Regions from separate parts of the Streptomyces sp. NPDC041968 genome, predicted to be linked through region 2. Evidence: riboswitches for the same ligand, from Rfam matches in the RefSeq annotation. Region 2 holds a riboswitch; each other region holds the start of a gene.

What was found. Region 2 has a riboswitch for cobalamin ahead of ACZ6EG_RS12560 (ABC transporter substrate-binding protein). Riboswitches for the same ligand answer to the same signal wherever they lie in the genome.
Region 1: it holds a riboswitch for cobalamin, as region 2 does, so the genes downstream of both, ACZ6EG_RS19265 (ABC transporter substrate-binding protein) here and ACZ6EG_RS12560 (ABC transporter substrate-binding protein) in region 2, are expected to answer to the same signal.
Region 3: it holds a riboswitch for cobalamin, as region 2 does, so the genes downstream of both, ACZ6EG_RS16800 (ribonucleoside-diphosphate reductase subunit alpha) here and ACZ6EG_RS12560 (ABC transporter substrate-binding protein) in region 2, are expected to answer to the same signal.
Region 4: it holds a riboswitch for cobalamin, as region 2 does, so the genes downstream of both, ACZ6EG_RS00300 (cobalamin biosynthesis protein) here and ACZ6EG_RS12560 (ABC transporter substrate-binding protein) in region 2, are expected to answer to the same signal.

Annotation. Positions count from the first base shown of each region.
Region 1 is NZ_JBVJCB010000007.1:278,667-285,996, forward strand. Features, by position in the region: gene ACZ6EG_RS19255 (ABC transporter ATP-binding protein) at 1-409, opposite strand, end outside; gene ACZ6EG_RS19260 (FecCD family ABC transporter permease) at 508-1,572, opposite strand; gene ACZ6EG_RS19265 (ABC transporter substrate-binding protein) at 1,569-2,609, opposite strand; cobalamin riboswitch at 2,653-2,859, opposite strand; gene ACZ6EG_RS19270 (MFS transporter) at 2,929-4,131, opposite strand; gene ACZ6EG_RS19275 (FecCD family ABC transporter permease) at 4,521-5,678, shown strand; gene ACZ6EG_RS19280 (ABC transporter ATP-binding protein) at 5,680-6,453, shown strand; gene ACZ6EG_RS19285 (ABC transporter substrate-binding protein) at 6,468-7,330, shown strand, end outside.
Region 2 is NZ_JBVJCB010000004.1:345,302-352,631, forward strand. Features, by position in the region: gene ACZ6EG_RS12535 (cyclase family protein) at 1-640, opposite strand, end outside; gene ACZ6EG_RS12540 (fumarylacetoacetate hydrolase family protein) at 637-1,638, opposite strand; gene ACZ6EG_RS12545 (LysR family transcriptional regulator) at 1,766-2,683, shown strand; gene ACZ6EG_RS12550 (ABC transporter ATP-binding protein) at 2,913-3,713, opposite strand; gene ACZ6EG_RS12555 (FecCD family ABC transporter permease) at 3,710-4,825, opposite strand; gene ACZ6EG_RS12560 (ABC transporter substrate-binding protein) at 4,822-5,847, opposite strand; cobalamin riboswitch at 5,876-6,053, opposite strand; gene ACZ6EG_RS12565 (class I SAM-dependent methyltransferase) at 6,110-6,859, opposite strand; gene ACZ6EG_RS12570 (MFS transporter) at 6,828-7,330, opposite strand, start outside.
Region 3 is NZ_JBVJCB010000006.1:180,283-187,612, reverse strand. Features, by position in the region: gene ACZ6EG_RS16805 (ribonucleotide-diphosphate reductase subunit beta) at 1-488, opposite strand, end outside; gene ACZ6EG_RS16800 (ribonucleoside-diphosphate reductase subunit alpha) at 488-2,860, opposite strand; cobalamin riboswitch at 2,985-3,162, opposite strand; gene ACZ6EG_RS16795 (GNAT family N-acetyltransferase) at 3,190-3,696, opposite strand; gene mctP (monocarboxylate uptake permease MctP) at 3,769-5,379, opposite strand; gene ACZ6EG_RS16785 (DUF3311 domain-containing protein) at 5,376-5,633, opposite strand; gene ACZ6EG_RS16780 (GntR family transcriptional regulator) at 5,814-6,578, opposite strand; gene ACZ6EG_RS16775 (extracellular solute-binding protein) at 7,031-7,330, shown strand, end outside.
Region 4 is NZ_JBVJCB010000001.1:52,321-59,650, forward strand. Features, by position in the region: gene ACZ6EG_RS00275 (hypothetical protein) at 1-1,061, opposite strand, end outside; gene ACZ6EG_RS00280 (alpha/beta hydrolase family protein) at 1,228-2,355, opposite strand; gene ACZ6EG_RS00285 (class II aldolase/adducin family protein) at 2,596-3,273, opposite strand; gene ACZ6EG_RS00290 (inorganic phosphate transporter) at 3,491-4,726, shown strand; gene ACZ6EG_RS00295 (hypothetical protein) at 4,763-4,984, shown strand; cobalamin riboswitch at 5,136-5,275, shown strand; gene ACZ6EG_RS00300 (cobalamin biosynthesis protein) at 5,394-6,359, shown strand; gene ACZ6EG_RS00305 (cobyric acid synthase) at 6,356-7,330, shown strand, end outside.

The DNA of each region.
Region 1 (7,330 bases), on a different contig from region 2:
GCTCCCCGCCGGAGAGCGTGTGCCAGGGCCGGTCGGCGCGGTCGGTGAGGCCGGTGCGCTCCAGGGCGGTGCGTACGGCCCGCTCGTCCGCCGCGGTCACGGGGGTCCAGGCGCGGCGGTGCGGGACGCGACCGAGGCGTACGACGTCGAGGACGGTCAGCTCGACGAGGGTGTCGGCATGCTGCTCGACGACGGCCACCCGCCGGGCCACGGCGCGGCGGCCCCAGTCGCCGAGGGGACGCCCGTCGAGGGTGACGACCCCGCAGGTGGGGGCGAGGACGCCGGACAGCAGCCGCAGCAGCGTCGACTTGCCGGAGCCGTTGGGGCCGAGCAGCCCGGTCACGGAACCGGGTCGCGGGGCGAGGCCGACGCCGTCGAGGACCAGCCGTCCGCCCAGGGCACGGCTCACGCGATCGGCGGCGAGGGTGGACGGCTCGGCGGGCGGCTGCCCCGCGGACGTCGGCCCGTGGGTCGTCCGCCCGTCGGTCCCCCGCCCGGCGCCGGCCGTCAACGCGTCCTCTTCGTGCGGTAGAGGACCAGGACGAACGCCGGAACGCCGACCAGCGAGGTCACCACGCCCACCGGCACTTCCTGGGGATCGAGGACGGTACGGGCCAGGGTGTCGGCCCAGACCAGGAAGACCGCCCCGGCGAGCGCGGTGACGGGCAGCAGCCGGGCGTGCCCCGGGCCGACCAGGGCCCGCGCGCCGTGCGGCAGGACCAGGCCGACGAAACCGATCGCGCCGGCCGAACCGACCAGCGCGGCGGTCAGCAGGGCGGTCACGCACAGCAGCACCAGCCGGGTCCGGGCGACCGAGACGCCCAGGGTCGCCGCGGCGTCCTGGCCGAAGGCGAAGGCGTCCAGGGTGCGGGCGTACCCGAGGCACACCACCAGGGCGAGCACCAGCACGGCCAGGCACAGCCCCACCTCGGTCCAGTCGGCCCCGCTGAGCGACCCCAGCAGCCAGAACAGCACACCCCGGGTGGTCTCCGCGTCGGCCGCCGTCGTCACCACGAACGACGTCAGGGCGGCGAACAGCTGCATCGCCGCCACCCCGGACAGCACCACGCGGTCCGTCGTCCCGCCGAGCGTGTGGCTGAGCAGCAGCACCAGCGCGAACGAGCCGAGCGCACCCACGAACGCGCCGCCGGAGACGGTCAGGGCGCCGCCGCCCGCGCCGAGGACGATCACGACGACGGCGCCGGTCGACGCTCCGGAGGAGACGCCCAGGACGAAGGGGTCGGCCAGCGGGTTGCGCAGCAGTGACTGCATCACCGCACCGCACACGGCGAGCCCGGCGCCGCACACCGCGGCGAGCACCGTACGGGGCAACCGCAGGTTCCAGACGATGCCCTCCCGGATCGGAGTCAGCTCCGTCGTCCCCCAGCCCAGGCGGGAGGCGACCACCGACCAGGCGTCGCCCACGCCGATGTCCGCCGGCCCGACGGTGATGGCCACGGCGACGGACACGGCGAGCACCGCGAGCCCGCCGCCCGCACCGGCCAGGCCGCGCAGCACACCGGCCGTGCCGTGCGGCCGGACCTTCCGGGAGGACCGCAGCGCGGTGGTCATCGGCCGAGGCCGTGCTCGCGCAGGGCCGCGGCCACCTTCTCGACGCCCTCGACCGTACGGATCGTGGGGTTCATGGCCTGCCCGCTGAGCAGCACGTACCGCTTCGCCTGCACCGCCTTCATGTTCCTCGTCGCCGGATGCGACTCCAGGAACGCGATCTTCTTCGCGGCCGACTCGGCGGTCTGCGACCTGCGGGTCAGATCGCCGATGACAAGCAGGTCGGGGTCACGGTCGGCCACCGTCTCCCAGTTGATCTGGGGCCACTCCTGCGTGCTGTCGTCGAAGACGTTCTTCGCGCCGAGCGCGTTCGTGATGATGCCGGGCGCGCCGCAGCAGCCCGCCATGTAGGGGGACTCCTGGTTCGCGAACCAGTACAGGACGGTGGCGTTCTCGGCGCCGGTCCCGGCGGCGGCCTTCGCCACCCGGCTCTCCAACCCGGAGACGAGCTTCTCACCCCGTTCCTCCACCCCGAAGACCCGCGCCAGTTCCCGCACTTCGCGGTAGACGGTGTCCATGGTCAGGGGCTCGCTCCGGGAGCCGTCGCCGTCGCCGGTGTTGTCCTTGCCCTCGCAGTCGGCGGGCGAGAGGTACGTGGGAACGCCGAGCTCCTCGAACTTCTCGCGGGGCGCCACCCCGCCCTTGCCCAGGGTGGAGGTGAAGGACGAGGCCACGAAGTCCGGTTCGGCGTCCAGGACCCGCTCGAACGACGGCTGGTTGTCGGCGAGCCGGGGCACCTTCTCGTTCGCCCGCTCAAGACCCTCCAGGACCGGGTCGGTCCAGGTGGCGGTCCCCACCATGCGGTCGGCCAGGCCCAGGGAGAGCAGGATCTCGGTGGTGCCCTGGTTCAGGGACACCGCCCGCTGGGGCGGGGCCTCGACCGTCACCTTCTGCCCGCAGTTGTCGATCGTGACGGAGCGCTTTTGGGCGCCGGCGGGCTTCCCGGACGAGCCGGAGCCCGAGCCGGAACCGCACGCGGTGAGCAACAGGGCCCCCGTCAGGAGCAGGACGGAACAACGGGCGGGACGTGACAGCTGCACGGTGTCGGTTTCCTCAACGTCGGGACCCAGGCGCGGGGTCCGTGCGAACGATCGGTCACCAGCAGGTCTTCGGACTCGGGGTCATCCCGGCGGGACGCCTTCCCGGACCCGGCCGTGACCGTCGTCCAGTGGCTGCTGCCCCGCCCGTCACCCTCACCGCTGCGCGTCAGTTCCGGATTCCCACCGGATTCCCTGACCCGTGCACGCGTAGGCCGCGTTCACGAGTGCGACTGGCGTCCGGAAGCTATCACAGCCCTCTCCCGTACGGTCCGACGGACCTTCGGGCCCCCCGTCCGGGGTGGCCCCTTCGCAGCGGCGCTCAGCGGGCGTCGTCGCGCCCTCGGGCGGCGGAGAAGGTGCGTGCGCTCGGCACCAGGGCGGCGACCGCGGGCGCCGTGAAGCAGACGACCGCGCAGCCCGTGAGCACCGCCGTGACGCCGAAGGCGTCGATGGCGGGGGCGATGAGGGCGAGCCCGACCGGGGCGAGTCCATAGGAGAGCAGGAAGTCCAGGGAGGAGACCCGGGCCAGTTTGTCCGGGGCGACCTCGCGCTGGGCGGCGGTGAACCACGGCACGTTGAACAGCTCGATGCCGACGCCCGCGACGGCGTACGCGGCCATCACGGCGGCCGGGTGCACGGGCAGTACGAGGCTGAGCGGGGCGAGTCCGTAGGCGGCGAGGCCGGCCAGGGCGGCCCAGCCGGGGGAGCGGGGACGCCAGCGGGCGATGAGCAGCGCACCGCCGAGCGCTCCGGCGGTGTACGCGGTCATCGCACCCGCGAGAACGACCTCGGTGCCGTACTCGTCCCGGCTGACCATGGGCAGGGCGACGCCGGTCGCGGAGTAGCCGGTGGCTATCACGGCCGTCAGGGCGCCCAGACCGGCGAGGAACCACGGGTGCCTGCGGGCCTCGCGGACCCCCTCCGCGAACTCGCCCAGGAGGGACGCCCTGCCCGCCCCGGCCGAAGGCTCCGCCGTGTCCTCCCCGGTCCCGGGCCGGGCGCCGCGTCCGGGCACGCAGGCCGCGACGAGCCAGAGAAGCCCGATGCCCACCAACAGGGCCCAGGTGTCCAGGAAGACGGCGAGCAGCGCGGCCGAGGAGGGGCCCACGAGGGTGGTGACCCGTACCGCCAACGTCATGGCGGCGTTGGCCTGTTGCCGGCGACCGGCGTCGACCACCTCGGCGGTCAGGGCCTGGTAGGCGGGTCGGCAGGCGCCTTGGCCGGCTCCGGCCACCGCGGCGGCCGCCGCCATCAGCAGCACCGAGCGGTCCAGGCCGAAGGCGATCACCGGCGCCGCGGCTCCGGCGGCGAGCCCCGCCCACAGCACGACACCCCGGCGGGAGTGCCGGTCGGCCAGGACCCCGGCCACGGGTACCGCGGCGAGGAAGCCGACCGTGCGGGCGGCGAGCAGCAGGCCGAGGTCGGTGGCGGTCAGGGTCCGGTCGAAGACGGCGAGACCCAGCACGAAGGGCAGGGCCCAGGTGGCCAGGCCGGACGCGGTGGCGCCCGTCCACAGGCGCAGGAAGGCCAGGTCGAGCAGGATGGAGCGCTGCTCACGGGGCGGGGACCCGGCGGGGGCGGGAGGGGCGGAGGGGCTGGGCACGAGGGGGCGCTCCTGTCCTGTCGGCGGCGGTGGATCGAACGCGGACCGGCTGCAACGCCCTTGTCGTACTGGGAGGTTGTCCGGCGGTACCGGCCTCGGCAGGCGGCGGGCAGCGCGGCGCGGACATCACACTATCGCAGTGATAATCATTTCCATTAGAGTGCTCCCGGTCGCTGCCTCGTGAGGGATGCCGTGGCCCTGTGTCCCGTTCCACTCGTCGGTCCGGACTGTCTGTCGGGGTCGGGGGCGTGCTAGGTTCACCATATGAAAACGATTTTCATTAGCGAGGGAAAGTGAAGGTCCCGCACATGCCTCCGCCTTCGGCCTCCGGGCCTTCGGTCGGTGAGGTCGAGACCCCGGCCGACCCGGCCGAGGCGCCGGCGCCCCGGCCCGCGGAGGCCGTGCGAGGCCGGCCGCGAGGTCGACTCGCCTCCCGTAAGGGGCTGTTGCTCGGCTGCTCGGCGCTGGTCGCCGTCCTGCTCGTGTCCGTCGTCGTCGCCATCGGGCTGGGCCCCGCGGTCGTCACCCCGGGGGAGACGGCCCGTCATCTGTGGGCGGCTCTCAGTGGCGGGCGGGTCGGCGCGGACGAGGTGACGACGTATCAGATCATCTGGCAGATCCGTACGCCGCGCGTGCTGCTCGCGGCGCTGGTGGGGGCCGGGCTGAGCGCGGTCGGTGTGGCGATCCAGGCCATGGTGCGCAACGCGCTGGCCGACCCCTTCGTCCTCGGTGTCTCCTCGGGCGCCTCCGTGGGTGCTGTCGGGGTCACCGTCACCGGAGGACTCGCGGCGCTCGGCCTCTACGCCGTCTCCGCCGGCGCCTTCGTCGGCGCACTCGTCGCCTCGCTCCTGGTGTACGCCGCCTCCTCCAGCAAGGGCTCGCTGTCGCCGCTGCGCCTCGTGCTGACGGGTGTGGCCATGTCGCTGGGGTTCCAGGCTGTCATGAGCCTGATCATCTACTTCGCGCCGGACAGCGAGGCGACCAGCATGGTCCTGTACTGGACCATGGGCAGCTTCGGAGCCGCGGCCTGGGGCGCGTTGCCCGTCGTCTCCCTCGTGGTGCTGGCCGGCCTGGTGCTCCTGTACCGGTACGGGCGGGCACTGGACGTCCTCTCCCTCGGCGACGAGACCGCCGCGAGCCTCGGCTTCGATCCCGACCGGTACCGCAAGGTGCTGCTGGTCCTCGTCTCGCTGGTGACGGGCGTCATGGTCGCCGTCAGCGGCGCCATCGCCTTCGTCGGCCTCGTCATGCCGCACGTGGTGCGGATGGTCGTCGGCGCCACCCACGCCCGCGTCCTCGCCGTGGCCCCACTGGTCGGGGCGATCTTCATGGTGTGGGTCGACCTCGCGGCCCGGACGCTGGTCGCCCCGCGCGAGCTGCCGCTCGGGGTCATCACCGCGCTGGTGGGGGTCCCCGTCTTCATCGCCCTGATGCGTCGCCGGGGCTACACCTTCGGAGCGCGCTGACGTGGACCTGAAACTCGATGAACTCTCCGTGGTGACGGACGGCAGGAGTCTCGTACGGGGACTCTCCCTGGACGTGCCGGACGGTCAGGTCGTGGGCCTCGTGGGCCCCAACGGAAGCGGCAAGTCCACCGCTCTGCGGTGCGTGTACCGGGCGCTGCGCCCCAGCTCCGGCACCGTCCGGGTGGGCGAACAGGACCTCACCCGGCTCCCGATGCGCGACAGCGCGCGGACCGTCGCGGCCATGACCCAGGACGGCGGCGTCGACTTCGACTTCACGGTCGAGGAGGTCGTCGCGCTCGGACGCGCCCCCCACCTCCGCGGCAACCAGGTGCTCAGCGTCCGGGAACGCGAGTTGTGCGAGCGGGCGATGGACCGGCTCGACATCGGACACCTCGCCCACCGGGGCGTGCTGACCCTGTCGGGCGGTGAGCGACAGCGCGTCCTGCTGGCCCGCGCGCTCGTGCAGGAGCCGGAGATCCTCGTCCTGGACGAGCCGACCAACCACCTCGACGTCCGCCACCAGGTCGAACTGCTCTCGCTCCTGCGCGAGTCCGGGCTGACCGTCCTCGTCGTCCTGCACGACCTCAACCTCGCCGCGGCGGCCTGCGACCGGCTCGGCGTGCTCTCCCGAGGCCGCCTGGTCGCCTCCGGCCCGCCCGCGGAGGTGCTCACCACCCGGCTCGTCGGTGACGTCTTCGGGGTCAGGGCCAGCGTCGTACCCCACCCGCTGACCGGTGATCCCCAGCTCCTGTATTCGCTCGACTCCACCCGCTGAAAGGCTGCTCACGCATGCGTACAACCCGAACCCCCGCCCCGGCCCGCCGGCCTGCCGCACTCGGTTCCGCCCTGGCGGCCGTCCTGGTGCTCGGCGGATGCGGCGCCGAGGTCGAAACGGCCGCCAAGGAGTCCGGCAAGGTCACCGTCAAGCGCTGCGGTGAACCGGTGGAGTACACGGTTCCCCAGCGCGCCGTGGCCTACGAGGGCGGCAGCGCGGACAAGCTGTTCGCCCTCGGCCTGACCGAGCACGTGCACGGCTACGTCATGCCTCCCGCGAACCCGCCGGTGAGCGAGTCCCCGTGGGCGTCCGAGTACGCGAAGGTGAAGATGCTCAGCGACGACCTCCTCAACAAGGAGGTCGTGGTCGAGGCCAAGTCCGACTTCGTCGTGGCCGGCTGGAACTCCGGCTTCAAGCAGGAGCGGGGCATCACGCCCGAGATCCTGGACCAGCTCGGCATCCAGAGCTTCATGCACACCGAGAGCTGCTTCAACTACCCGGGCCACCCGGAGAGGATGACCCCCTTCGACGCCCTCTACACCGACCTCGAACGACTGGGGAAGATCTTCCGGGTCGAGAAGAAGGCCGCGGACGTCGTCGACGGGTTGAGGAAGCGCGTCGAGGAGGTCGAGGCCAAGGCTCCGCAGGGCGACCCGGTACCCGTCTTCCTCTACGACTCCGGCACCGACCAGCCGTTCACCGCGGGCAACCAGGTGCCGCCCAACGACATCATCAAGACGGCGGGCGGCCGGAACGTCTTCGACGGCCTCGACGAGCGCTGGACCCAGGTCAACTGGGAATCCGTGGCCGAGGCCGAACCCGAGGTCATCGCCATCCTCGACTACGGCGACCTGCCCGCCCAGAAGAAGATCGACTT
Region 2 (7,330 bases):
CGCGGCGGACCCGGGCGAGCTGCCCCGTGCGCACCAGCACCAGGTCGCCGCGGCCGACCGTGACGCCCTGGGCCTCGGCGGTGGCGGTCAGGTGCTCCTCGGTGACCGCGAAGCCGTCGGGCAGCTCACCGTCGTCGCCGACGGTCCGGCCGACGTCGAGGAGCACCCCGCGCCCCGCGACGTGCGGCGCCATGTGCTCGATGCCGGTGACCTGGTCGCCGTCGGAGGTGACGACCTTCTCGGCCGGGCGGCCGTTCCACGCCCTGCCGTGGTCGAAGATGTGGCCGAGCCCGTCCCACTGGGTGGAGCACTGCAACGGCATGGCGATGACGTCGTCGGCGCCGCCGATGCCGTGCGGCAGGCCCTGGTTGCCGAGGGCGGCGTCGGTGCCGGTGTCCAGCATCGTGTGCACCGGGTTGGTGCGGCGGCGCCAGCCCTTCTGCGGGCCGTCGATGTCGAAGCGCTGCGCGAGCGAGAAACTGACGCCCCGCCGGATCAGCGCCGCGCCCTCGCGGCGCTTGGCCTCGTCGAGGAAGTTGAGCGTGCCCAGCACGTCGTCCTGCCCCCAGCGGCCCCAGTTGGAGTACGCCTTCGCGGCCCGGGCGACCGCGCCCGCGGGGTCCGTGCGGTCCGGGGTCACCGGGCGGCCTCCGTGACGCAGTGGGTGCGCTGGGCGCCGAGCCCGGTGATGGAGGCGTCCATGACGTCGCCGTCGCGCAGCAGCCGGCCCCAGTGCATGCCGTTGCCGGCGGGGGAGCCGGTGAGCACCAGGTCGCCGGGGAGCAGCCGGGCGGTCTGCGAGGCGTAGGAGACCATCCGCGCGACGTCGAAGATCATGTCCTTGGTGGACTCGTCCTGCATCGTCTCGCCGTTGAGCTTCAGCGTGAGGCGCAGGTCGCCCGGGTCGGCGACCGACGAGGCGGGCACGATCCACGGGCCCAGCGGGGTGAAGCCCGGCGCGTTCTTGCTGCGCAGCCAGTCGGTGCCGATCTGCGGCATGTCCCGCCGGAAGACGGTGGCCCGGTCGGTCAGGTCGTTGGCGATGGTGTACCCGGCCACGTACTCCAGGGCCTCCGCCGCGGACACCCGGTGGGCGGGCCGGCCGATCACCGCGGCCAGCTCCAGCTCCCAGTCGGGCTTCTCGGCCCACGAGGGCAGGACGACGTCGTCGTAGGGACCGGTGATCGCGCTCGGCAGCCCGAGGAACACGTACGGCAGGTCCTCGGCCGCCCGTCGGTCCATGATCTCCGCGGCCTCCGCGCGCCGCTGGGCGTCCGGTCGTTCGTCGCCGGGCGCGCGGTGGGCGACGTGCAGGTCGATGACGTGCTGCCGGTAGTTCGCCCCCGACTGGAAGACCTGGCGCGGCTCGACGGGGGCGTGCACGCGGTGGTCCGTCAACGGCGCCCGTACGAGGGAGGCGTCGGCGGCCAGTACGGCCAGCCGCGGCGCCACCGAGTCCCACGCGTCGAGGAGCCCGCGCATGCTCAGGCCGGTCTCGCCGAGGACGGGACGCAGGTCGAGCACCTGGGCGTCGGGGGTGACGAGAGCGGGGAAGGCGGGGCCTTCGGGAGCGGAAACGGTGGCCAGGGCGAAGGGTCCGGCGAAGAGGGCGGACGCGGCTTCAGGTTTCACGGACATGTCCTCCTGATTGCGATGGCACTAATCTGGACCCGCCACTCGCGATCAGGGAAATCAATTCGGTGGATGATAATCATCAGCCGGGTGAATTTTCGCAGGTCATCGCCGGACAGCTAGGAAAACCGCCGTGAATCTCAGTCGCCTGGACCTCAACCTCGTGGTCGCCCTGCGCGCCCTGCTGGAAGAGCGGAACGTGACCCGTGCCGGGCAGCGCGTCGGCCTCAGCCAACCGGCGATGAGCGCGGCGCTCTCGCGTCTGCGCCGCCACTTCGACGACGACCTGCTGGCGCGGGTCGGCGGCCACTACGAGCTGACCGCTCTCGGACAGGTCCTGCTCGACCGCGCGTCCACCGCCTACGACCTGCTGGAACGGCTCTTCGCCAGCCAGGCCCACTTCGACCCGGCCCGGGAGAACAGGGAGTTCAAGCTGGTCGCGTCCGACTACGCGGTCGCCGTCTTCGGTGCCGAACTCGCCCGGGTCGTGCACCAGGAGGCCCCCGGCATCCGGCTGCGTTTCGCGCAGACGCCGACCACCGTGGTGGACGCCACCGACACCCTGCTGAGCACCACCGACGGCCTGCTCATGCCGCACGGCGTCATCAGCGACTTCCCCGCCACCGACCTCTACCAGGACCGGTGGGTCTTCCTCGTCGCCGAGGACCACCCGAGCGTCGACGACCGGCTGACCCGGGAGGACCTGGCCCGGCTGCCCTGGGTCACCTACCAGCGCACCTATGACGCCCCGGCCGTCCGCCAGCTCGGCATGCTGGGCATCGAGCCCCGCGTCGAGGTCTCCGTGGACAGCTTCCAGATCATGCCCCTGCTGGTCAGCGGAACCCGGCGCATCGCCCTGCTCCAGGCCCGTCTCGCGCGGCTCCTCGCCCCGCTCGCCGCGGTACGGGTGGTGGAGCCGCCCTACGAGGCGGTGCCGCTGCGGGAGGCGTTGTGGTGGCACCCGGTGCACACCCACGACGCGGCGCACATCTGGCTGCGCGAGACCGCCGCCCGGGTCGGACGGCGGATGGCCGACCGGCCCGAGGAGTGACCGGGACCCGCCGCCCGCTTGCGGAGGGCGTCATCCACCAGACGGATGAGAAGCATCCGCACCGTGAATGACGGCAGAGGTGGGCAGGACGCCCGCACAGGAGGCATGCCGGGGCGGCCCGTCGGCACCTTCCCGCTCGACGTCTTCCTCCGGCGGACGACTGAAGCCCGTCGCCGGGGTCTGTCCCCCTGCTACCGGCCGGAGTCCCGCCGTGCTCGGACGCGGGCCCTCACGTCCGAGGCGCGGTACGCGGTGGTTCCCCGGGAAGGAACGTCACCTGCGGGGCGCCGGTGCGCGGATGAGTGGCGACCTCCGCCTCCACTCCGTACACCTCCGCCAGGAGCCGTGGGGTGAGGATCTCGGCGGGCGGTCCCGAGGCGGTGACCGCACCGTCGTTCAGCACGTAGAGGCGGTCGCAGTAGTAGGCGGCCAGGTTGAGGTCGTGCAGGGCGAGCAGCACGGTGGCGGGCAGCCGGCGCAGGATGCCGAGCACGGACAACTGGTGCCGGATGTCGAGGTGGTTGGTGGGTTCGTCGAGGACCAGCAGGGTGGGCTGCTGGGCGAGGGCGCGCGCGATGAGGACGCGTTGGCGCTCGCCGCCGGAGAGCCGGTCGAAGGGGCGGTCCGCCAGGTGGACGGCGTCCACCGCGAGGAGCGCGGAGTCGACGAGTTCGGCGTCCTCGGGGGTGTCGCCGGCCAGGAGCCGCTTGTGCGGGGTGCGGCCCATGGCGACGACCTCGCGGACGGCGAGGTCGAAGTCGGCGGCCGAGTCCTGGACCACCGCCGCCACCGTGCGGGCCAGTCGCCGCACCGGCAGCGACCAGGCGTCGCCTCCGTCGACCCGGACCTGACCGGTGGCGGGGCGCAGGACGCGGTAGACGGCGCGCAGGAGACTGGACTTCCCGCTGCCGTTGGGGCCGACGAGCCCGACGGTCTCGCCCGGGCGGGCGGTCAGGGAGACGTCGCGCACCAGGTGGCGGGCTCCCGCGGTGAGCGTGACGCCGTCCACGCTCAGGTCGGTCGGGGTCATGCCACTCCTCGGTCGGTGCCGCGCCGGGCGTCCCGGCGCATCAGCCACAGGAAGAACGGCCCGCCGCACAGGGCCGTGAGCACGCCGACGGGTATCTCCGCCGGCGCGGCGACCGTCCGCGCGGCGATGTCGGCCCAGACCAGGAAGACCGCCCCGCCCAGGGCCGCCGTCGGCAGGACCCGGCGGTGGTCGCCGCCGACGAAGAGCCGCACGATGTGGGGCATCATCAGGCCGACGAAGCCGATCGGCCCGGCAGCCGCGACCAGTACGCCCGTGACCAGGGAGAGCACCACGAACAGCCGGGCGCGGAAGCGGGCCACGTCCAGCCCCATCGTGGTGGCCGCCTCCTCGCCGGCCAGCAGCAGGTTCAGGTTGCGGGCCTGCACGAGGAGGACGGCGACGCCGAGCAGCAGGGCGCCGCTCGGCAGCCACAGCGTGCCCCAGCCGACCCCGCCGAGGCCGCCGAGGGTCCAGGCGAGGACCGCGCGGGCCTCGTTGCCCCGGTCGGTGGTGAGCAGCAGCAGATCGAGGACCGCGGTGAGCACCGCCGCGATCGCCACCCCGGACAGCACCAGCCGCGCCGAGGTGATGCGTCCGCCGGTGCGGGCGGTGGCATACACGAGGACGAGCGCGCCCAGGGCGCCGACGAAGGCGGCCACCGACAGGGAGAGCGGACCGAAGAGGGTGACGCCGAACACGATCACGGAGACCGCGCCGAGGGACGCCCCGGAGGAGACGCCCAGCAGGTACGGCTCGGCGAGCGGATTGCGCACCAGAGCCTGCAGGGCGGTGCCGATCACCGCCAGGCCGGCGCCGGTGACCGCACCGAGCAGCACCCGCGGCGCCCGGACGTCCACCACGATGGTCTCCCGGGCCCGCGACCAGTCCGGATCCTGCCAGTCGGCCCCCAGGGCGTGCGTCACGATGCCCCACACCTGGCCGGGCGGCACCTGGACGGAACCGATCGCGAGGCCGGCCGTGGCGGAGGCGAGCAGCAGGACGGTGAGGACGAGCAGCGTGACGGCCAGCCGCGTACCGCCCCCTCCCGGCTCCTCGGCGCCGCGCCGACGGACCGTCCGTCCGGTGGACGTGCCGGTGACGGCCTGCGTCATCGGAAGCTCTTGGGGTGCAGCCCGCGGGCCAGGTCCTCGACCGCGTAGGCCGAGCGGATGCCGACCAGGGTGGCGGTCAGCGGCAGGACGACGAACCGCTTGTTCCTGACGGCGGGTACGTCGGCGAGCGCGGGCTGGGAGAGCAGGTACTTCTTCTTCTCCTCGACGCTTCCGGCGCCGGCGTAGTCGTAGATGGCGATGACTTCGGGCCCGCGCTCGACGACCTGCTCCCAGGAGACGTCACCGAAGACGTCGTCGAGGTCGGCGAAGACGTTCTCGCCCCCGGCCAGCCGGATCAGCTCGGTGCCGAGGCTCTTGCCGCCCGCGGTGAAGGCGCTCTTGTCGCCGCTGTCGTAGACGAAGACGGGCACCCGGGGTTCGCCCCGGACGCCGGTGGCGGCCTTGCCGACGCGGCCCTCCAGGTCCGCGACCAGCGCGTCGGCCCGGTCCGGGACGCCGAAGATCCTGCCGATGGTGCGGATCTCGTCGTACGTGTCCTTCATCGTCACCTGCTTCTCGCCGCAGTACTCGCGGTTGAGGTAGGTGTCGATGCCCGCGTCGGTGAACGCCTCGCGGGAGCGGCCCTCGTTCTCGGCGAAGGCGCTGCCGTAGCCGCCGTAGACGAAGTCGGGTTCGGCGTCCAGGACCTTCTCGAACGACGGTTCCCTTCCCGCCAGTTCGGGAATCGCCTCGTAGTCCTCCTTCAGCTCCGGCAGCACGGCGGAGTCGGGGAAGGCCGTGCCGACCATGCGGTCCTTCAGACCGAGCGCGAGCATGAGCTCCGCCGGGTGCTGGTGGATGGTGACCACCCGCGACGGCGGCCTGTCGTACGTCGTCCGCACGCCGCAGTTGTCGACGGTGACCGGGAAGCCCGCGGGCACGGCGGCGGTGGCCTTGGCGTCGCCGCCGCCCTCGTCGGACGCACCGCAGCCGGTGGTGAGCAGCACCGACGACAGTGCCACGGCAGCGGCCGTGGCACGAAGGAACCCGCGCGTGCGGGCAGGGGTGAACAGCTGGGACACGTGAAGCCTCCTGGAGTCCGCGCTCCTCGGATCGGGCCCGCGACGGACCAGTGTCCTGACTCCCGGATCGACGTTCCCCCCGCCTTCCCGCGCGGTGCGCAGTGGCGTGTCGGAGGGGCGCTCCCCGGTCACAGTGGCGGGACCGTGCCGGATTCGCACCGGCTTCCTGTCTCCCGTCGCGGCGATGACCAGGTGATCCTACGTTTCGCCGAGCCGACGGCGAAAGGGCGTGCGGTTCCCGGCCGCACGCCCCGCTCCTGCCTCACCCTTCGCGGACGGCCCGCAGGACGAGCCGTTCGGCGTCCTCGTCGTAGGGGCGGCCGTCGAACCCGCCGAAGACCTCCACGCGGCCGAAGCCGGCCTCCTCGGCCATCCGCCGCAACTCCACGGCGCTGTACACGAACCACGTCAAGGTGGCCCGCGTCACCCGGTCGCCCCGGACCAGCACCCACTCGCTGCGCAGCCGCGCCCACTCGTTCAGCACGGTGTCGGTCTGCACCATCAGGTCGTCGCCCCGCCGCACCACCTTGGGCGGAGTGACCCTGCGGGCCAGGAGTTCCTTCCCGGCGAGGTCGAGGACGAGCGTGCCGCCGGGCGCCAGGCAGGTGTACATGGTGCGCAGCACGCGCGCGTTGTCGGCGGGGTCCTCGAAGTACCCGAAGGAGGTGAACATGTTGAGGACGACGTCGAAGCCGCCCGGCGCCTCGTAGTCGCGTGCGTCGGCCCGCACGTACGTCACGTCGGCACCGGCGTCGGCCGACCGCTTGCGTGCCCGGTCCAGCATGGCCGGGCTCAGGTCGACTCCCGTCACGCGGTGCCCCCGGCGGGCGAGGGGCACGGTGAAGACGCCCGGCCCGCAGCACAGGTCCAGCACGCGTGCTCCGTCGGGGAGAGCGAGCAGGGGAGAGGTGTCGAGCAGTTCCTCGGCCTGCTCGTAGCGCTGCTCGGAGAAGAGGAAGTCGTGGAACTCGGTCCAGAAGTCATCGTCCTGGAATCCGCCCGTCCGTGTCATCGCGCGTCAGTGCTCCTTCGTGGTCGCCGTCGGGGACAGGGGGCCGCGCCGGGCGTCGGCGCAGCGTGAGCAGCAGAGGGGGGAGCAGCAGGCACTGGGCGGCCGCCAGCAGCCAGAACCAGCCGGTGTGCCCGGTCCGTTCGCCGAGGCCGTACAGCTGCCCGCCCAGCGCGCCGCTCGCGCAGGCGCCCAGGCCCGCGGCCAGCCGCTGCTGCCCGAAGACGACGGCGTCGGAGCGGGGGCTGCGGCGCAGCGCCTCCAGGTCGTTCTTGAGGAACAGCACGATGTCGCCGAGAGTGATCAACGCGCCGCCCGCCAGCAGGGCCGCCCGGGTACCCGCCGCCAGCACGGCCAGGCCCGCCGCCAAACCGGTGAAACCGACCGCGAGGGCGAGGGCGTACGGCATGCGCCGGATCAGACCCGACGCGAGCGGCTGCACGACGATGACCAGAGCGAAACAGAGCAGCAGCA
Region 3 (7,330 bases), on a different contig from region 2:
CGGTCGATCGACTCGACCGAGTCCATCCACTTGAAGCAGAACCCGGCCTTCTCGCGGATGGAGGGGATGTTCTCCACGGCCGCGAAGGCGGCGGCGCGGTCCTCCGGGTCGGGCAGGTAGGTGTCCAGCAGCGTCAGGTAGAACTGGACGTGCACGGCCTCCTCGAAGAGCTGGCGGGACAGGTACAGCCGCGCCTCGGGGGAGTTGATGTGCTTGTAGAGGGTGAGCACCAGGTTGTTCGCGACGATCGAGTCGCCGGTGGCGAAGAAGGCCACCAGCCGGCCGATCAGGTGCTGCTCCATGGGGCTGAGCTTCGCCAGGTCGGCGACGTCCGAGTGGAGGTCGACCTCCTCGACGTGCCAGGTGTTCTTGATGGCGTCCCGGTAGCGCTCGTAGAAGTCCGGGTAGCGCATGGGGCGCAGGGTCAGTTCGAAGCCCGGGTCGAGCAGGTTCTTGGTGGCGGGGGTCGCGGGGATCTCGGTGGTCATTACTGGCAGGCCTCGCAGGACTCGGGGTTCTCCAGGGAGCAGGCGACCGCTTCGGGATCGGGGGTCTGCTGTGCGGGGACGGTGGCCCGGGCGGCGGCGCGGGCGATGCGGGTCGCCGGGCGGGAACGCAGGTAGTACGTGGTCTTCAGGCCCTGCTTCCAGGCGTACGCGTACATCGAGGAGAGCTTCCCGATGGTCGGCGTCTCCAGGAACAGGTTCAGCGACTGGGCCTGGTCGAGGTAGGGGGTGCGGGCGGCGGCCATGTCGATCAGGCCGCGCTGCGGGATCTCCCAGGCGGTGCGGTACAGGGCGCGGACGTCCTCGGGGATCCAGGAGAAGCCCTGCACCGAGCCGTTGGCCTCGCGCAGCGCCTCGCGGGTGCGGGCGTCCCACACGCCGAGCCGCTTGAGGTCGTCCACCAGGTACGAGTTGACCTGGAGGAACTCGCCGGAGAGCGTCTCGCGCTTGAACAGGTTGGACACCTGCGGCTCGATGCACTCGTAGGCGCCCACGATCGAGGCGATGGTGGCGGTCGGGGCGATCGCCAGGAGCAGGGAGTTGCGCAGGCCGGTGGTGGCCATGCGCGCGCGCAGCGCGGCCCAGCGCTCGGGCCAGGCGGCCTCGACGCCGTAGTGGTCGGGGTGCAGCACGCCCCGGGCCGTACGGGTCTTCTCCCAGGCCGGCAGCGGGCCGTTGCGCTCGGCGAGGTCGGTGGAGGTCTCGTAGGCCGCGAGCATGATGCGCTCGGCGATGCGGGTGGAGAGGGCCTTCGCCTCGGGGGAGTCGAAGGGCAGGCGCAGCCGGAAGAAGACGTCCTGCAGGCCCATCGCGCCGAGGCCCACCGGGCGCCAGCGGGCGTTGGAGCGGCCCGCCTGCTCGGTCGGGTAGAAGTTGATGTCGACGACCCGGTCCAGGAAGGTGACGGCGGTGCGGACGGTGGCGTCCAGCCGCTCCCAGTCGAGGTCGCCCGCGGCCACGTCGACGAAGGCGCCGAGGTTGACCGAGCCCAGGTTGCAGACCGCCGTCTCCCCGTCGTCGGTGACCTCCAGGATCTCCGTGCAGAGGTTGGAGGAGTGGACGACGTGGCCCGGCTCGGCGGTCTGGTTGGCGGTGCGGTTGGCGGTGTCCTTGAAGGTCATCCAGCCGTTGCCGGTCTGCGCGAGGGTACGCATCATGCGCCCGTACAGCTCACGGGCGGGCAGCGTCCTGCGGGCCAGCCCCGCCGCCTCCGCCGCGCGGTACGCCGCGTCGAACTCCGCGCCCCAGAGGTCGACCAGCTCGGGCACGTCGGCGGGTGAGAACAGGGACCACTGCCCGTCGGCGTCCACCCGGCGCATGAACTCGTCCGGCACCCAGTGGGCGAGGTTGAGGTTGTGGGTGCGGCGGGCGTCCTCGCCGGTGTTGTCCCGCAGCTCCAGGAACTCCTCGATGTCGGCGTGCCAGGTCTCCAGGTAGACCGCCGCGGCGCCCTTGCGCCGGCCGCCCTGGTTCACGGCGGCGACCGAGGCGTCGAGCGTCTTCAGGAACGGGACGATGCCGTTGGAGTGCCCGTTGGTGCCGCGGATGAGCGAGCCGCGGGAGCGGATGCGGGAGTAGGCGATGCCGATGCCGCCGGCGTGCTTGGAGAGGCGGGCCACCTGGTGGAGGCGGTCGTAGAGGGAGTCCAGCTCGTCCTTGGGGGAGTCGAGGAGGTAGCAGGACGACATCTGGGCGTGCCGGGTGCCGGAGTTGAAGAGGGTGGGGGAGGAGGGCAGGTAGTCGAGGCGGCTCATCAGCCCGTAGAGGGCGGCCACCTCGTCGGCCGAGCGGGCGGTGTCGTCCTCGGCGAGCCCGGCGGCCACGCGCAGCATGAAGTGCTGGGGCGTCTCGACCACCTTGCGGGTGATCGGGTGCCGGAGCAGGTAGCGGCTGTGCAGGGTGCGCAGACCGAAGTAGCCGAAGCGGTCGTCGGCGGCCGGGTCGATCAGCGCGTCCAGGCGCTCCGCGTGCCGCCGTACGAACGCGGCGGTGCGGTCGGCGATCAGGCCCTCGCGGTGACCGGTGGCGACCGACCCGGTGAAGGACGTGACGCCCTGGGAGGCGGCCTCGGCCCGGATGGTGAGGGTCAGCAGGCGGGCGGCGAGCCGGGAGTAGACCGGGTCCTCCGAGATCAGTCCGGCGGCGGCCTCGGTGGCCAGCTCGCGCAGCTCGGCCTCGTCCGCACGGGCGGACCGGCCGCGCAGCGCGGCGGCGGCGACCCGGCCGGGGTCGGCGCCCGGGAGGTCGGCGGTCAGCTCGGTCAGGGTCCGCAGCAACGCGGTACCGGGACCGTCCGGTTCCCCGGTCGCCGTCACCGGGGTCGCTGAAGCCGGATCGGCTGGCGCGATGGTCACGTGGAGCACTCCCTCGCTCGGCACGGGGCCCGGCGGAGGGCAGGAGGCAGTTCACGAGCGCGCACGGCGTCGCGTCCACCGGCCCACTCCACGAGACCCGGACGTCATGGCACCCGGGCCAAGGCGGCCGGGCGCACTGTCGGCAGGTCCTCGGACTCAAGCCCGTGCGCGGACACGTGGAGACGCGAACACGCACAAGTACACCGTTGCGGGACAGTTCCGGATTCGCACCGGATTCCCCTGCGGCGACAGCGAGCACGAGCATACATCTTGTGCCGGGTACCGCCAGCACCCCCAGATGTTGTGTCCGTGAGCGTGTCGGGAGGGTGTCAGAGCGTCAGTTCATAGGTGAGCAGGGTGAAGTCGTCCAGCTTCGGCAGGGGGTTCCAGTCGCGCTCCGGGGTGCGGGTGAAACCCAGGCGCGCGTAGAGGCGGTGGGCGCCGTGCATGGTGCGCTGGGTGGACAGCACGACCCGCGCGCAGCCCGGCACGGACCGGGCGCGGTCGACGCAGGCCCGCACCAGCGCCTCGCCGGCGCCGCGTCCGCGCGCCTCGCGGGCGACGGCGAGCATGCGTATCTCGGCCTCGCCGGGACGGGCGATGTCGGCCATCGGGCCACCGCGGGGCACGAAGGTGACGCCACCGAGCACACCGCCGTCCGATGCGGCGACCAGCACCTCGGCGGCGGCCGCCCGCCGGGCCACGGCGCGCAGCTCGTGGAGGTAGGCGTCGTCCTCCCCGAAGTCGAGGAGGCCGTCGCCCAGGTAGGCGCGCGCGGTGATCTCACCGAGGGTGTCGTACTCCTCGGCCGTGGCACGCCGGATCACGAAGTCCATGCCCCCGAGTGTGCCCGACGGGTACGACAGCGGGCCGCCGGATTTCTCCGACGGCCCGCCTGAGGGAGGGGGTCAGTGCGAGGTGCCCGCCGTGGCCGGCGGCAGTTCCGCCTCGACGCCGGGGTCGCCCGCGTCCGCCGTGTAGTCACCGGGCTTGGTCTCGTCGACGCCGTCGGGCGCCTTGAGCGCCCGCATGACGAAGGTCAGGACCACGGTGACCACCACGTTCAGCACGAAGGCGGTGAGGCCGATGTAGCCGATCTCACCGATGCCCGGGATCTCGTCGGAGGAACCGCCGAAGTGCTTCTGCGTCGGCGAGGCCACCCCGTACGCGGCGACCGTGCCGTAGACCATGCCGACCGCCCAGCCGCCGAGCAGGGCCCAGCGGTGGAACCAGCGGGTGAACAGGCCGCCCACCAGGGCCGGGAAGGTCTGCAGGATCCAGATGCCGCCGAGCAGCTGGAAGTTGATCGCGACCGTCTTGTCCATGCCGAGCACGAAGACCAGCGCGCCCACCTTCACCAGCAGGGACACCAGCTTGGAGACCTTCGTCTCCTGGGCCGGGGTGGCGTCCGGCTTGATGAAGTCCTTGTAGATGTTGCGGGTGAAGAGGTTGGCGGCCGCGATCGACATGATCGCCGCCGGGACCAGGGCGCCGATGCCGATCGCCGCGAAGGCCACACCGGCGAACCAGTCCGGGAACATGTTCTCGAAGAGCTGGGGGATCGCCAGCTGCCCGTTCTCCACCTTCACCCCGGCCGCGATCGCCATGAAGCCCAGCAGCGCGAGCAGGCCCAGCATCAGCGAGTACAGCGGCAGGATCGTGGTGTTGCGGCGGATCACCTCACGGCTGCGCGAGGACAGCGTCGCGGTGATCGAGTGCGGGTACATGAAGAGCGCGAGCGCGGAGCCCAGCGCCAGCGTGGCGTAGGTCCACTGGCCGCCGTGGTCCGGCGTCAGCGAGCCCTTGCCCGACTCGGTGAACTTGTCGCCCGCCGCCGCGAAGATGTCGTCGAAGCCGCCCAGCTTGATCGGGATGTAGATGATCGCCACCGCGATGACGATGTAGATCAGCGTGTCCTTCACGAAGGCGATCAGCGCGGGCGCGCGCAGCCCCGACGAGTAGGTGTACGCCGCCAGCACGCCGAAGGCGATCAGCAGGGGCAGGTCCTTGATGAACCAGTTGGTGTCCTCGCCGCCGCCGACGCCCATCACGTCCAGCACGGCCTGGATGCCGACGAGCTGGAGCGCGATGTACGGCATGGTGGCGAGGATGCCGGTCACGGCCACCGCCAGCGACAGCCCCTTCGAGCCGAACCGGCCGCGCACGAAGTCCGAGGTCGTCACGTAGCCGTGCTTGTGGGAGACCGACCACAGCCGGGGCAGGAAGGTGAAGATCAGCGGGTAGACCAGGATCGTGTACGGCACCGCGAAGAAGCCCGAGGCGCCGGCCGCGTAGATCGCCGCCGGCACGGCCACGAAGGTGTACGCCGTGTACAGGTCGCCGCCCAGCAGGAACCAGGTGACCCAGGTGCCGAACGAGCGGCCGCCCAGGCCCCACTCGTCGAGGCTGTGCTCGTTCTCGGCCCTGCGCCAGCGGGCGGCCAGGAAGCCCATGGCGGTGACGAGCAGGAAGAAGAAGATGAAGACGGCGAGTGCGACGCCGTTCACGCCGTCGTTCACCGGGAACCGCCTTCCCGGCGGGCGCGCTGGTCACGCTGCCACAGCTTGTAGGCGATCATCGTCAGCGCGGTGGAGAGCACCACCCACGCCATCTGGTACCAGTAGAAGAACGGGATGCCGATGAAGGCCGGGTCGGTCTTCGCGTACGAACCGACCCAGAGCATGGCGACGAACGGTGCGACAAGGCAGAGGCCGATGACGACGCGCACCGGCGTCACCACCGGCCCTCTGCTCACTTCTGGGGCTTGTGACATACGGCGGCTCCGTCCCCTCGCTGATCACCTCGTGCAGTGCGCACGAAATGTAGGTGACGGCGTCGAGACAGCGGAACCCCTCGTCCGCATATCGGTCCTGAACTGCAACTTCGCGGTCCCGGGTGCCGGAATATGTCGGACACGCGCGCCGCGGGACGGGCGGGAGCGGTCGGACGGGCCCTAGTCCTGGGGCCGCTTCAGCCGGGCCACGAACTTGTAGCGGTCGCCCCGGTACACCGAGCGCACCCACTCCACGGGCTGACCGGTGCGGTCCTGCGAGTGCCGGGAGAGCATCAGCATGGGCAGGCCGACGTCGGTGCCGAGCAGCCCGGCCTCGCGCGGGGTGGCCAGCGAGGTCTCGATGGTCTCCTCGGCCTCGGCGAGGTGGACGTCGTAGACCTCGGCGAGCGCCGTGTAGAGGGACGTGTACTTCACCAGGGAGCGGCGCAGCGCCGGGAAGCGCTTGGCGCTGAGGTGGGTGGTCTCGATGGCCATGGGCTCGCCGTTGGCCATGCGCAGCCGCTCGATGCGCAGCACCCGACCGCCGGCCGTGATGTCCAGCAGTCCGGCGAGCCGGTCGTCGGCGGTGATGTAGCCGATGTCCAGCAGCTGCGAAGTGGGTTCGAGACCCTGGGCCCGCATGTCCTCGGTGTACGAGGTGAGTTGCAGGGCCTGCGAGACCTTGGGCTTGGCGACGAAGGTGCCCTTGCCCTGGATGCGCTCCAGGCGGCCCTCGACGACCAGTTCCTGCAGGGCCTGGCGCACCGTCGTGCGCGAGGTGTCGAACTCGGCGGCCAGGGTGCGCTCGGGAGGGACCGGCGTGCCCGGCGCCTGGGTCCGGGTCATGTCCAGCAGGTGCTTCTTCAGTCGGTAGTACTTGGGCACGCGCGCGGTACGGACGGTCGCCCCACCCTCGTTCTCCGCACTGCTGACGTCGGTGCTCATGCTCTGCCTTCCCGGCTCCGGGTGCCGAAGCGACCGATATCCCTGTCGGCCACGGCCCACATCGTGGCACGGCTCCGGGCAGGATGGCCCCGCACGCTCCGTGATCCCTTCTGTATACCTCCGCGCCCCTCGTTGGTCTAGTCCACAGCGCCGTCGGACACCGCTGGTACGCGCGTTCGGGACCGTGTCGGCACGCCCTCCGGTGGGCGGTGGTACACCCCCTCCCGGTCCGCCCGATCTGCCGCTTGCGCAATGAAAGGTCCCTGCATATCTCGGTCGCATCACGGACGCATGGACCGTGCTTGCACACCCTTGACAGCCCTATTGGTCTGGGCCAAGCTCCCCGTACTGGTCTACACCATTGGTCCAGGTCCCGGCCCCATGGGCGGTCCGCGTCGACGAGCAACCGCGGGGAGGCAGGGGGGTTTTGTGGCATCCCTGAGGAGGGTGGCGTGAAGCGCAAGCTGATAGCCGCGATCGGTATCGCGGGCATGATGGTCTCGATCGCGGCGTGCGGGGGCGACGACGGCGACGACGGCAAGAAGGCCGGGGCGGACGGTTACGCCGGTGAGACGCTCACCGTGTGGGTGATGGACGGATCCTCGCCGGACGACTGGCAGGCCGACCTCGCCAAGGAGTTCGAGGCGAAGACCAAGGCCAAGGTCAAGTTCGAGATCCAGAAGTGGAACGGTATCCAGCAGAAGCTGACCACCGCCCTCTCCGAGGAGAACCCTCCCGACGTCTTCGAGATC
Region 4 (7,330 bases), on a different contig from region 2:
GGGGCGCCGACGACGCGCAGCGCCTCGAAGGCGAGGCCGCGCAGCAGGGCGTCGTCGCCGCGGGCGGCGCCGAGCAGCTCGGTGACGGCGCTGCCGACGGGGCGGGCGGCGAGCCAGGCGCGGTACTCGGCGCGGGCGGCGTTCGGACGGAGCTGGGCGCAGCCGCGGAGCATGTCCTCGGCCGCCTGCTCGATGTGGCCGGCGGGGCTCTGCGCGGCGACGCAGATCTGCTCCAGCTTGACCCAGACCGCCCAGTTGCCGAGCGGCGTGAGGGTGGCGTGTCCGTCGCCGCAGGTGAGGGCGCCGACGGAGGCGAGGGCGCGCAGCGCCCAGTCGAGGAGGGGGGCGAGCGGGGTGCCGGGGTCGGTCTCCGGGGCCGGCTCGGCGGCGGGGGTCTGCGGGATGCCCGGCTCCAGGCGGGGGCCGTAGGGCACCTCGCAGCGTTCGGTGCGCAGTTCGGTGACGCGCTGCTCCAGCAGGTCCAGGAGCTGCGCCACCGGGACGGGACCCGCGGACAGCTGGAGGAAGGAGAGCACCTGGGGCATCGCGGAGACGACCTCGGCCACGGCGGCGGGCTCCTGCCCGGCGGGCTCGGGGTGGGCCAGCGACCAGGCGTCGAAGAGGGCGACCCAGCCGCGCAGCACGGCGCTGTCGTCACGGTTCCAGGCGCGCAGCCGCCAGCCGGGGCGGGCACTGCCGCCGTGCACCTCGACCAGTCCGGCGAGCCGGGCGGTGTCCCAGTCGGCGCGGACCTGGGCCACGGTCAGGCCCAGCTCCCGGGCCGCCTGGTCGGCGGTCGCGTCGGAGAGGGTGGCCTTGCCGTCGGCGGTCGCGCTGCCGCGGCCGGGGCCGAGGGCGCTGTCGGCCCAGCGGGCGACTCGGGCCGCGTCCGCCAGGCCGGAGCGTGCCATTCTGGCCAGTTCCGACCGGACCGGTGTGCCCTCCGGGGGGCGCGGCGCGGCGCGGCGCGGACGCCGCTGGTTCATCGCTGGTGGGGCGGCGGCCAGGGGTCGCGGGCGGACGAGTCGGAGCCTGGAGTCGCGCGGGATACGGGACGTCACGGGTGCAGTCTTCCGGTTGACGGTCCGAAAACCCAAACGGAATGCCCCGTCGGGCTCCGGGGACGGCGCAGGTGTGAGGCCTGAAGCGGGTCACCGCATGGAACAGGCCAGTGGTACGACGCTAAACGGAACCTGAGCGGCGAGCGGTGGGACACCGGCGCCGGGGTCACACCAGCGGGGTCATGAAACGGCGCAGGGTCTCCTCGTAGCGGTCGGGGTCGGCGTTCCACATGGCACCGTGCGGGGCGTCCTCGACGGTGTGGAGGGCGACCAGTCGCGGGTGGGTGTCGGCGAGGCGGCGGGAGAGCCGCCAGGGGGCCACGGCGTCGCCGGGGCCGTGGAAGATCAGGGTCGGGACCGCCGGGCGGTACAGGCCGGCGGTACCGGCGTCGTGGTCGGCGCGGAGTCCGGCGCGGCCCTGGGCGGCGCGGACGGCGAGCGGCAGGAGCGCGCCCGGGGTCCGGCGGGCGGCGGCCAGGGCGCGCAGCGTGGTCTCCCAGCTGAGGACCGGCGAGTCCAGGACGAGGCCCGCGATGCGGTCGCGCACGCCGGAGAGCGCGGCGGTGCGCAGGGCCATGGTGGCGCCGGTGGACCAGCCGAGCAGCACGACCTGGCGGGCGCCGTGGTCGAGGGCGTAGCGGACGGCCGCGTCCACGTCCCGCCACTCGGTCTCCCCGAAGTGGTGCAGGCCGTCCGGCGAGGAGGGGGCGCCGACGTCGCCGCGGTAGGCGAGGGCGAGCACCGGGACCTGCCGCCGGCTCAGGGGGGCCATCAGGTTCATGGCGTGTTCGCGGGTGGCGGCCAGTCCGTGCACGGCGATGATCCACGTCGGGCGGGAGCCGGGCAGGAACCAGGCCGGCAGGGGGCCGAGTTCGCCGGGGACCTCGACGTCGGCGTGTTCGAGGTCGAGGGCGGTGCCCGGGTTGCCGACGTGGAGGTTCGGCGTGAACCAGGCGCGGTCGCCGGCCGCGAGGGTGCCGTGCGTGACCCGTTCGAGGCGGCGGACGACGGTGTCGGCGCCGTGTTCGACGGCGCCGAGGACCGGTCCGACCACCGCGTGGGAGCCGTCGCCTGCCAGGCCGTACCGGCCGGGGCGGAGCGCGGCGAGGTCCCGGGTGAGGGTGATCTGCCCGGCGGCGGTGCCGTGCACGGTGAGCCGGGGTTCGGTGGGCAGGGGCCTGCCCGGCGGCGCCTTGAGCGCGGCGTCGCTGGCGAGCCGGCCGACGGCGACGCTCGCCGCCCCTGCGGCCAGGGCTGCGGTGACGGCAGCGGCCGTCGCGGGGAGGATGCGCACGTTTCCCAGTTTCCCGAGGGACCGCGGAGTAAGCCACCGGGACGGCGGCGGGCGGTGCCGTCCGGGGCGGCCGGGCGCCGGTGCCGTGGTGCTGGTGGGTGCGCGGTGCGGACGGGACGCCCGCGTCCTTCGGCTCCAGCGACGACCTTGGGGCCGTTCGTGTCTCGTCCCCCTTCTGGCGTCCTCTCCCGCCTTCTCCCGTCGTGGCCCGCCGTCACGGTGACCGCCGAGCCAGGGCCGTCAGGTCCGCTGGCCGTACCCCCGGAGCCGCTCCGTCACCTCGGCGAGCTGCTCCTCGGTCAGCAGGGACGGGGAGCGGCCCGGCACCGCGGAGGCCGTCAGCCACAGGCGGCACATCCACTCCAGCTGGGCGGTGCGGTCGTAGGCCTGGTCCAGGGAGGCGCCGTAGGTGAGCGTGCCGTGGTTCTGCAGGAGGCAGCCGGTGCGGCCGGTGAGGGCGTCGAGCACGGCGCGGGCCAGTTCGTCGGTGCCGTAGGTCGCGTAGCGGGCGACCCGGACCGGGCCGCCCAGCGCGGCGGCCATGTAGTGGACCGGCGGGAGTTCGGGCACGAGCAGCGAGACCGCCGTCGCGTGCACGGCGTGGGTGTGGACGACGGCCCGGGCGTCGGTGGCGCGGTACACGGCGAGGTGCAGGGGCAGTTCGCTGGTGGGGACCAGCGTCCCGAGCACCTGCCGGCCGTCGAGGTCCACGCCGGTCGCGTCGGCCGGCGCCAGACGGTCGTACGGCACCCCCGAAGGGGTGACCAGCACCGTGTCGCCGACGCGCGCCGAGACGTTGCCGGAGGTGCCGACCACCAGTCCGTCCGCCACCGTCCGCCGGGCCGTGGCGACGAGAACCTCCCAGGCCTCGGCCACCTCCGGGTCCACCCGTCCGCCCGTCGATCGCGTCACAGTCACCAGCTCCTCCCCGCAGGCCGTGCACCCCTGCCGTCCCGTCGATCACCGATCCCCGGCGATCCTGCCAGGCACGTCTCCGCAGAGCATCGGCGCGGGCACGGAGCGGAAGGTGACGTCCCTCGTTCCGGTCACTGCGACGCCTATCCCAGTTCATCTTCCGTTCACTCTGGTTACCTACGTTCGACCAGCCAATGACCTCGAACGATTGCCTGGGTAAATGGAAAGCTTCTCGCTGATCCTCGCGATTGTGGTGGTAACCGCACTCGCGTTCGATTTCACGAACGGTTTCCACGACACCGCGAACGCGATGGCAACGACCATTTCGACCGGTGCGCTCAAGCCCAAGGTGGCGGTGGCGATGTCCGCCGTCCTCAACCTTGTCGGCGCCTTCCTCTCGGTGGAGGTCGCCAACACGATCTCCAAGGGTCTCGTCGACGAGACCGGCATCCGTCCCGAGGTCATCTTCGCCGCCCTCGTCGGCGCGATCCTCTGGAACCTGCTGACCTGGCTGGTCGGGCTTCCGTCCAGCTCCTCGCACGCCCTCATGGGCGGCCTGATCGGTGCCGCCGTCGCCTCGGCCGGCGTCGGCGCGGTCCACGGCGACGTGCTCGTCACCAAGGTCCTCCTCCCGGCGATCGCCGCCCCGCTGGTCGCGGGCATCGCGGCGATGCTGGGCGCGCGGCTGACGTACCGGCTCGGCCGCAAGGCCGACGGCAAGGCCGCCGCGAAGGGCTACCGCGCCGGGCAGATCGCCTCCGCCGGCCTCGTCTCGCTGGCCCACGGCACCAACGACGCCCAGAAGACGATGGGCATCATCACCCTGGCCCTGGTCGCGGGCGGCGCCCTCGCCCCGGACTCCGACCCGCCCATGTGGGTCATCCTGTCCGCGGGCATCGCCATCGCCCTCGGCACCTACCTCGGCGGCTGGCGCATCATCCGCACGATGGGCAAGGGTCTGACCGACCTCCAGCCGCAGCAGGGCTTCGCCGCCCAGACCAGCGCCGCCACGGTCATCCTGGCCTCCTCGCACCTCGGCTTCTCCCTCTCCACGACGCACTCGGTCTCCGGTGCGGTGATGGGCGCGGGCCTCGGCCGCAAGGGCGGCGTGGTGCGCTGGTCCACGGCGACCCGGATGTTCGTCGCGTGGGGCCTGACCCTGCCGGCCGCGGCCTTGGTCGCCGCGATCGCCGAGTGGGTCTGCGGCCTGGGCGACTGGGGCACCGCCCTCGTGGCCGTCTTCCTGATCGCCTCCAGCGCCGCCATCTGGAAGGTCTCCCGGCGCGAGGTCGTCGACCACACCAACGTCATCGACGAGCCCGAGCCGTCCGGTGTGGTGACCACGGCGATGGCCGCCGTCTCCCCGCCGCCGACCGGGGCGGCCGAGGAACTGGCCGCCGCCGTCCCGGCCGCCGCGCCCGACGCCAAGTCCCCGTCGGCCACCACCACCGTCTGAGCCCGCCCCCGGGTACGAAGGAAGAAGCGAACCTCCATGAGCATCGACTGGGCAGCTCTCGGCTCCGTCTTCGGAGTCAGCCTCGCGGCCACCGTGATCCTGGTGGGCCTGTTCACGCTCGGCATCGTCGGCCTCTCCCGCCAGGAGCGGGCCACCGCCCAGGGCGGCTCCGCGGCCCTCGCGGTCACCGGCGCGTACGCGTGCTTCGCGGCCTGCGCGGCGGCGGTGGCGTACGGCATCTACCTGATCGTCGCCTGAGCGTCGCGCGAACGATCACCGCACACCCGTGAGGCGGGGTGCGGGACGGACACCCACCGTCCCGCACCCCGCCTCTTCGCGTGCCGGCGCACACCACCCGCGTGTGGGGCTTCGCACACTCCCCCGTCGCAGGTCAACGCCAGGTTGACGGGTGTTCGCGGGCCGTGGTGGACTGCCGGAGCCATTACGGCGGCAGGAGAGGAAGCCCGGTGCGATTCCGGCGCGGTCCCGCCACTGTGACCGGGGAGCCCATCCCCGGGAGCCAGGAACTCTCACCGCCGGTCTCTTCCAGCCAGGGCGCGGACACCCTGAGTGAGGACGTATCGCCATGCGCGGCTGCCGTTCCAGGTACACCGGTGACTCCGGGTGCCCCAGCGACACCCTCCCCCGCCCCGCGGCCGGCTGAGCCGTGCGCGCCGAACGCGTCTTCGCGTACGGCGCCGCCGCCGGCCTCCTCGGCGACCTCCTCCTCGGCGATCCGCGCCGCGGGCACCCGGTCGCCGCGTTCGGCCGTGCCGCCGGTGCCGTGGAACGGGTGCTGTGGCGTGACCACCGGGGCCGGGGCGCGCTGCACACCGCCCTGTGCGCCGGTGGCGCCGCCGCCCTCGGGGCCTCCGCCGCACGCGCCGTACGCCGCTCCCCCGCCGCATCCGTCGCGCTGACCGGCGCCGCCACCTGGGCCGTCGTCGGCGGGACCTCGCTCGCCCGGGAGGCGCACGCCATCGGGCGGGCCCTGGAGGCCGGCGACGTCGAGGCGGCCCGGGCGCGGCTGCCGCACCTGTGCGGACGGGACCCGCAGGCCCTGGACGCCGACGGGATCGCCCGGGCCGTCGTCGAGTCCGTCGCCGAGAACACCTCGGACGCGGTGGTGGGCGCCCTCGTGTGGGGCGCCGTCGCCGGAGTGCCCGGGCTGCTCGGCTTCCGCGCGGTGAACACCCTGGACGCCATGGTCGGCCACAGGTCCGCCCGGTACCGCCGGTTCGGGTGGGCCTCGGCCCGGCTCGACGACCTCGCGGGCTGGCCCGGCGCCCGCCTGACCGCCGTCCTCGCCACCGTCGCCGGCGGCGATCCGCGGGGCGCCGTACGGGCGTGGCGTGCCGACGCCGGGCGGCACCCGAGCCCCAACGCCGGCCCCGTGGAGGCGTCGTTCGCGGGCGCCCTCGGCGTGCGGCTCGGCGGGACGCTCTCCTACGGCGGGCGGGTGGAGCACCGGCCCGTCCTCAACGGGGCGGCCGGTCGCGCCGTCCTGCCCGGTTCCGGCGACATCGACCGGGCCGTCCGGCTCTCCCGGCGCGTGGGCTGGCTGGCGCTGGGCGTGTGCGCCGGCGCACGGCTGCTCGCACGCCGGGCACTCACGAAGGGACGTGACTCATGAGCGGTGGCCTCCTCGTCGCCGGCACCACCTCCGACGCCGGCAAGAGCGTCGTCACCGCCGGGATCTGCCGCTGGCTGGTGCGGCAGGGCGTCAAGGTCGCGCCCTTCAAGGCGCAGAACATGTCGCTGAACTCCTTCGTGACCCGCGAGGGCGCGGAGATCGGGCGGGCGCAGGCCATGCAGGCCCAGGCGTGCCGGGTGGAGCCGACCGCGCTGATGAACCCGGTGCTGCTCAAGCCGGGGGGCGAGCGCAGCAGCCAGGTCGTGCTGCTCGGCAAGCCGGTCGGCGAGATGAGCGCCCGCGGCTACCACGGCGGGCGCCAGCGGCAGTTGCTCGGCACGGTGCTGGACTGCCTGGCCGAGCTGCGGGGCACGTATGACGCGGTGATCTGCGAGGGGGCGGGCAGTCCGGCCGAGATCAACCTGCGCCGGACCGACATCGTGAACATGGGGATCGCCCGGGGCGCCGGGTTCCCCGTGCTGGTCGTCGGCGACATCGACCGCGGGGGCGTCTTCGCCTCCTTCTTCGGCACGGTGGCCCTGCTGTCGTCCGAGGACCAGGCGCTGGTCGCCGGGTTCCTCGTCAACAAGTTCCGGGGCGACGTGTCGCTGCTGGAGCCCGGCCTGGACATGCTGCACGGCCTCACCGGGCGGCGGGCGTACGGCGTGCTGCCCTTCCGGCACGGCCTCGGGATCGACGAGGAGGACGGGCTGCGCGTGTCCCTGCGCGGGACGGTGCGGGAGTCGGTCGTCGCGCCGCCGGTCGGCGAGGACGTGCTGCGGGTCGCCGTGTGCGCCGTCCCGTTGATGTCCAACTTCACGGACGTGGACGCGCTCGCCGCCGAACCGGGGGTCGTGGTGCGGTTCGTGGACCGGCCGGAGGAGCTGGCGGACGCCGATCTCGTGATCGTGCCGGGTACCCGCGGGACGGTCCGGGCGCTCCGATGGCTGCGGGAGCGCGGGCTCGCGGAC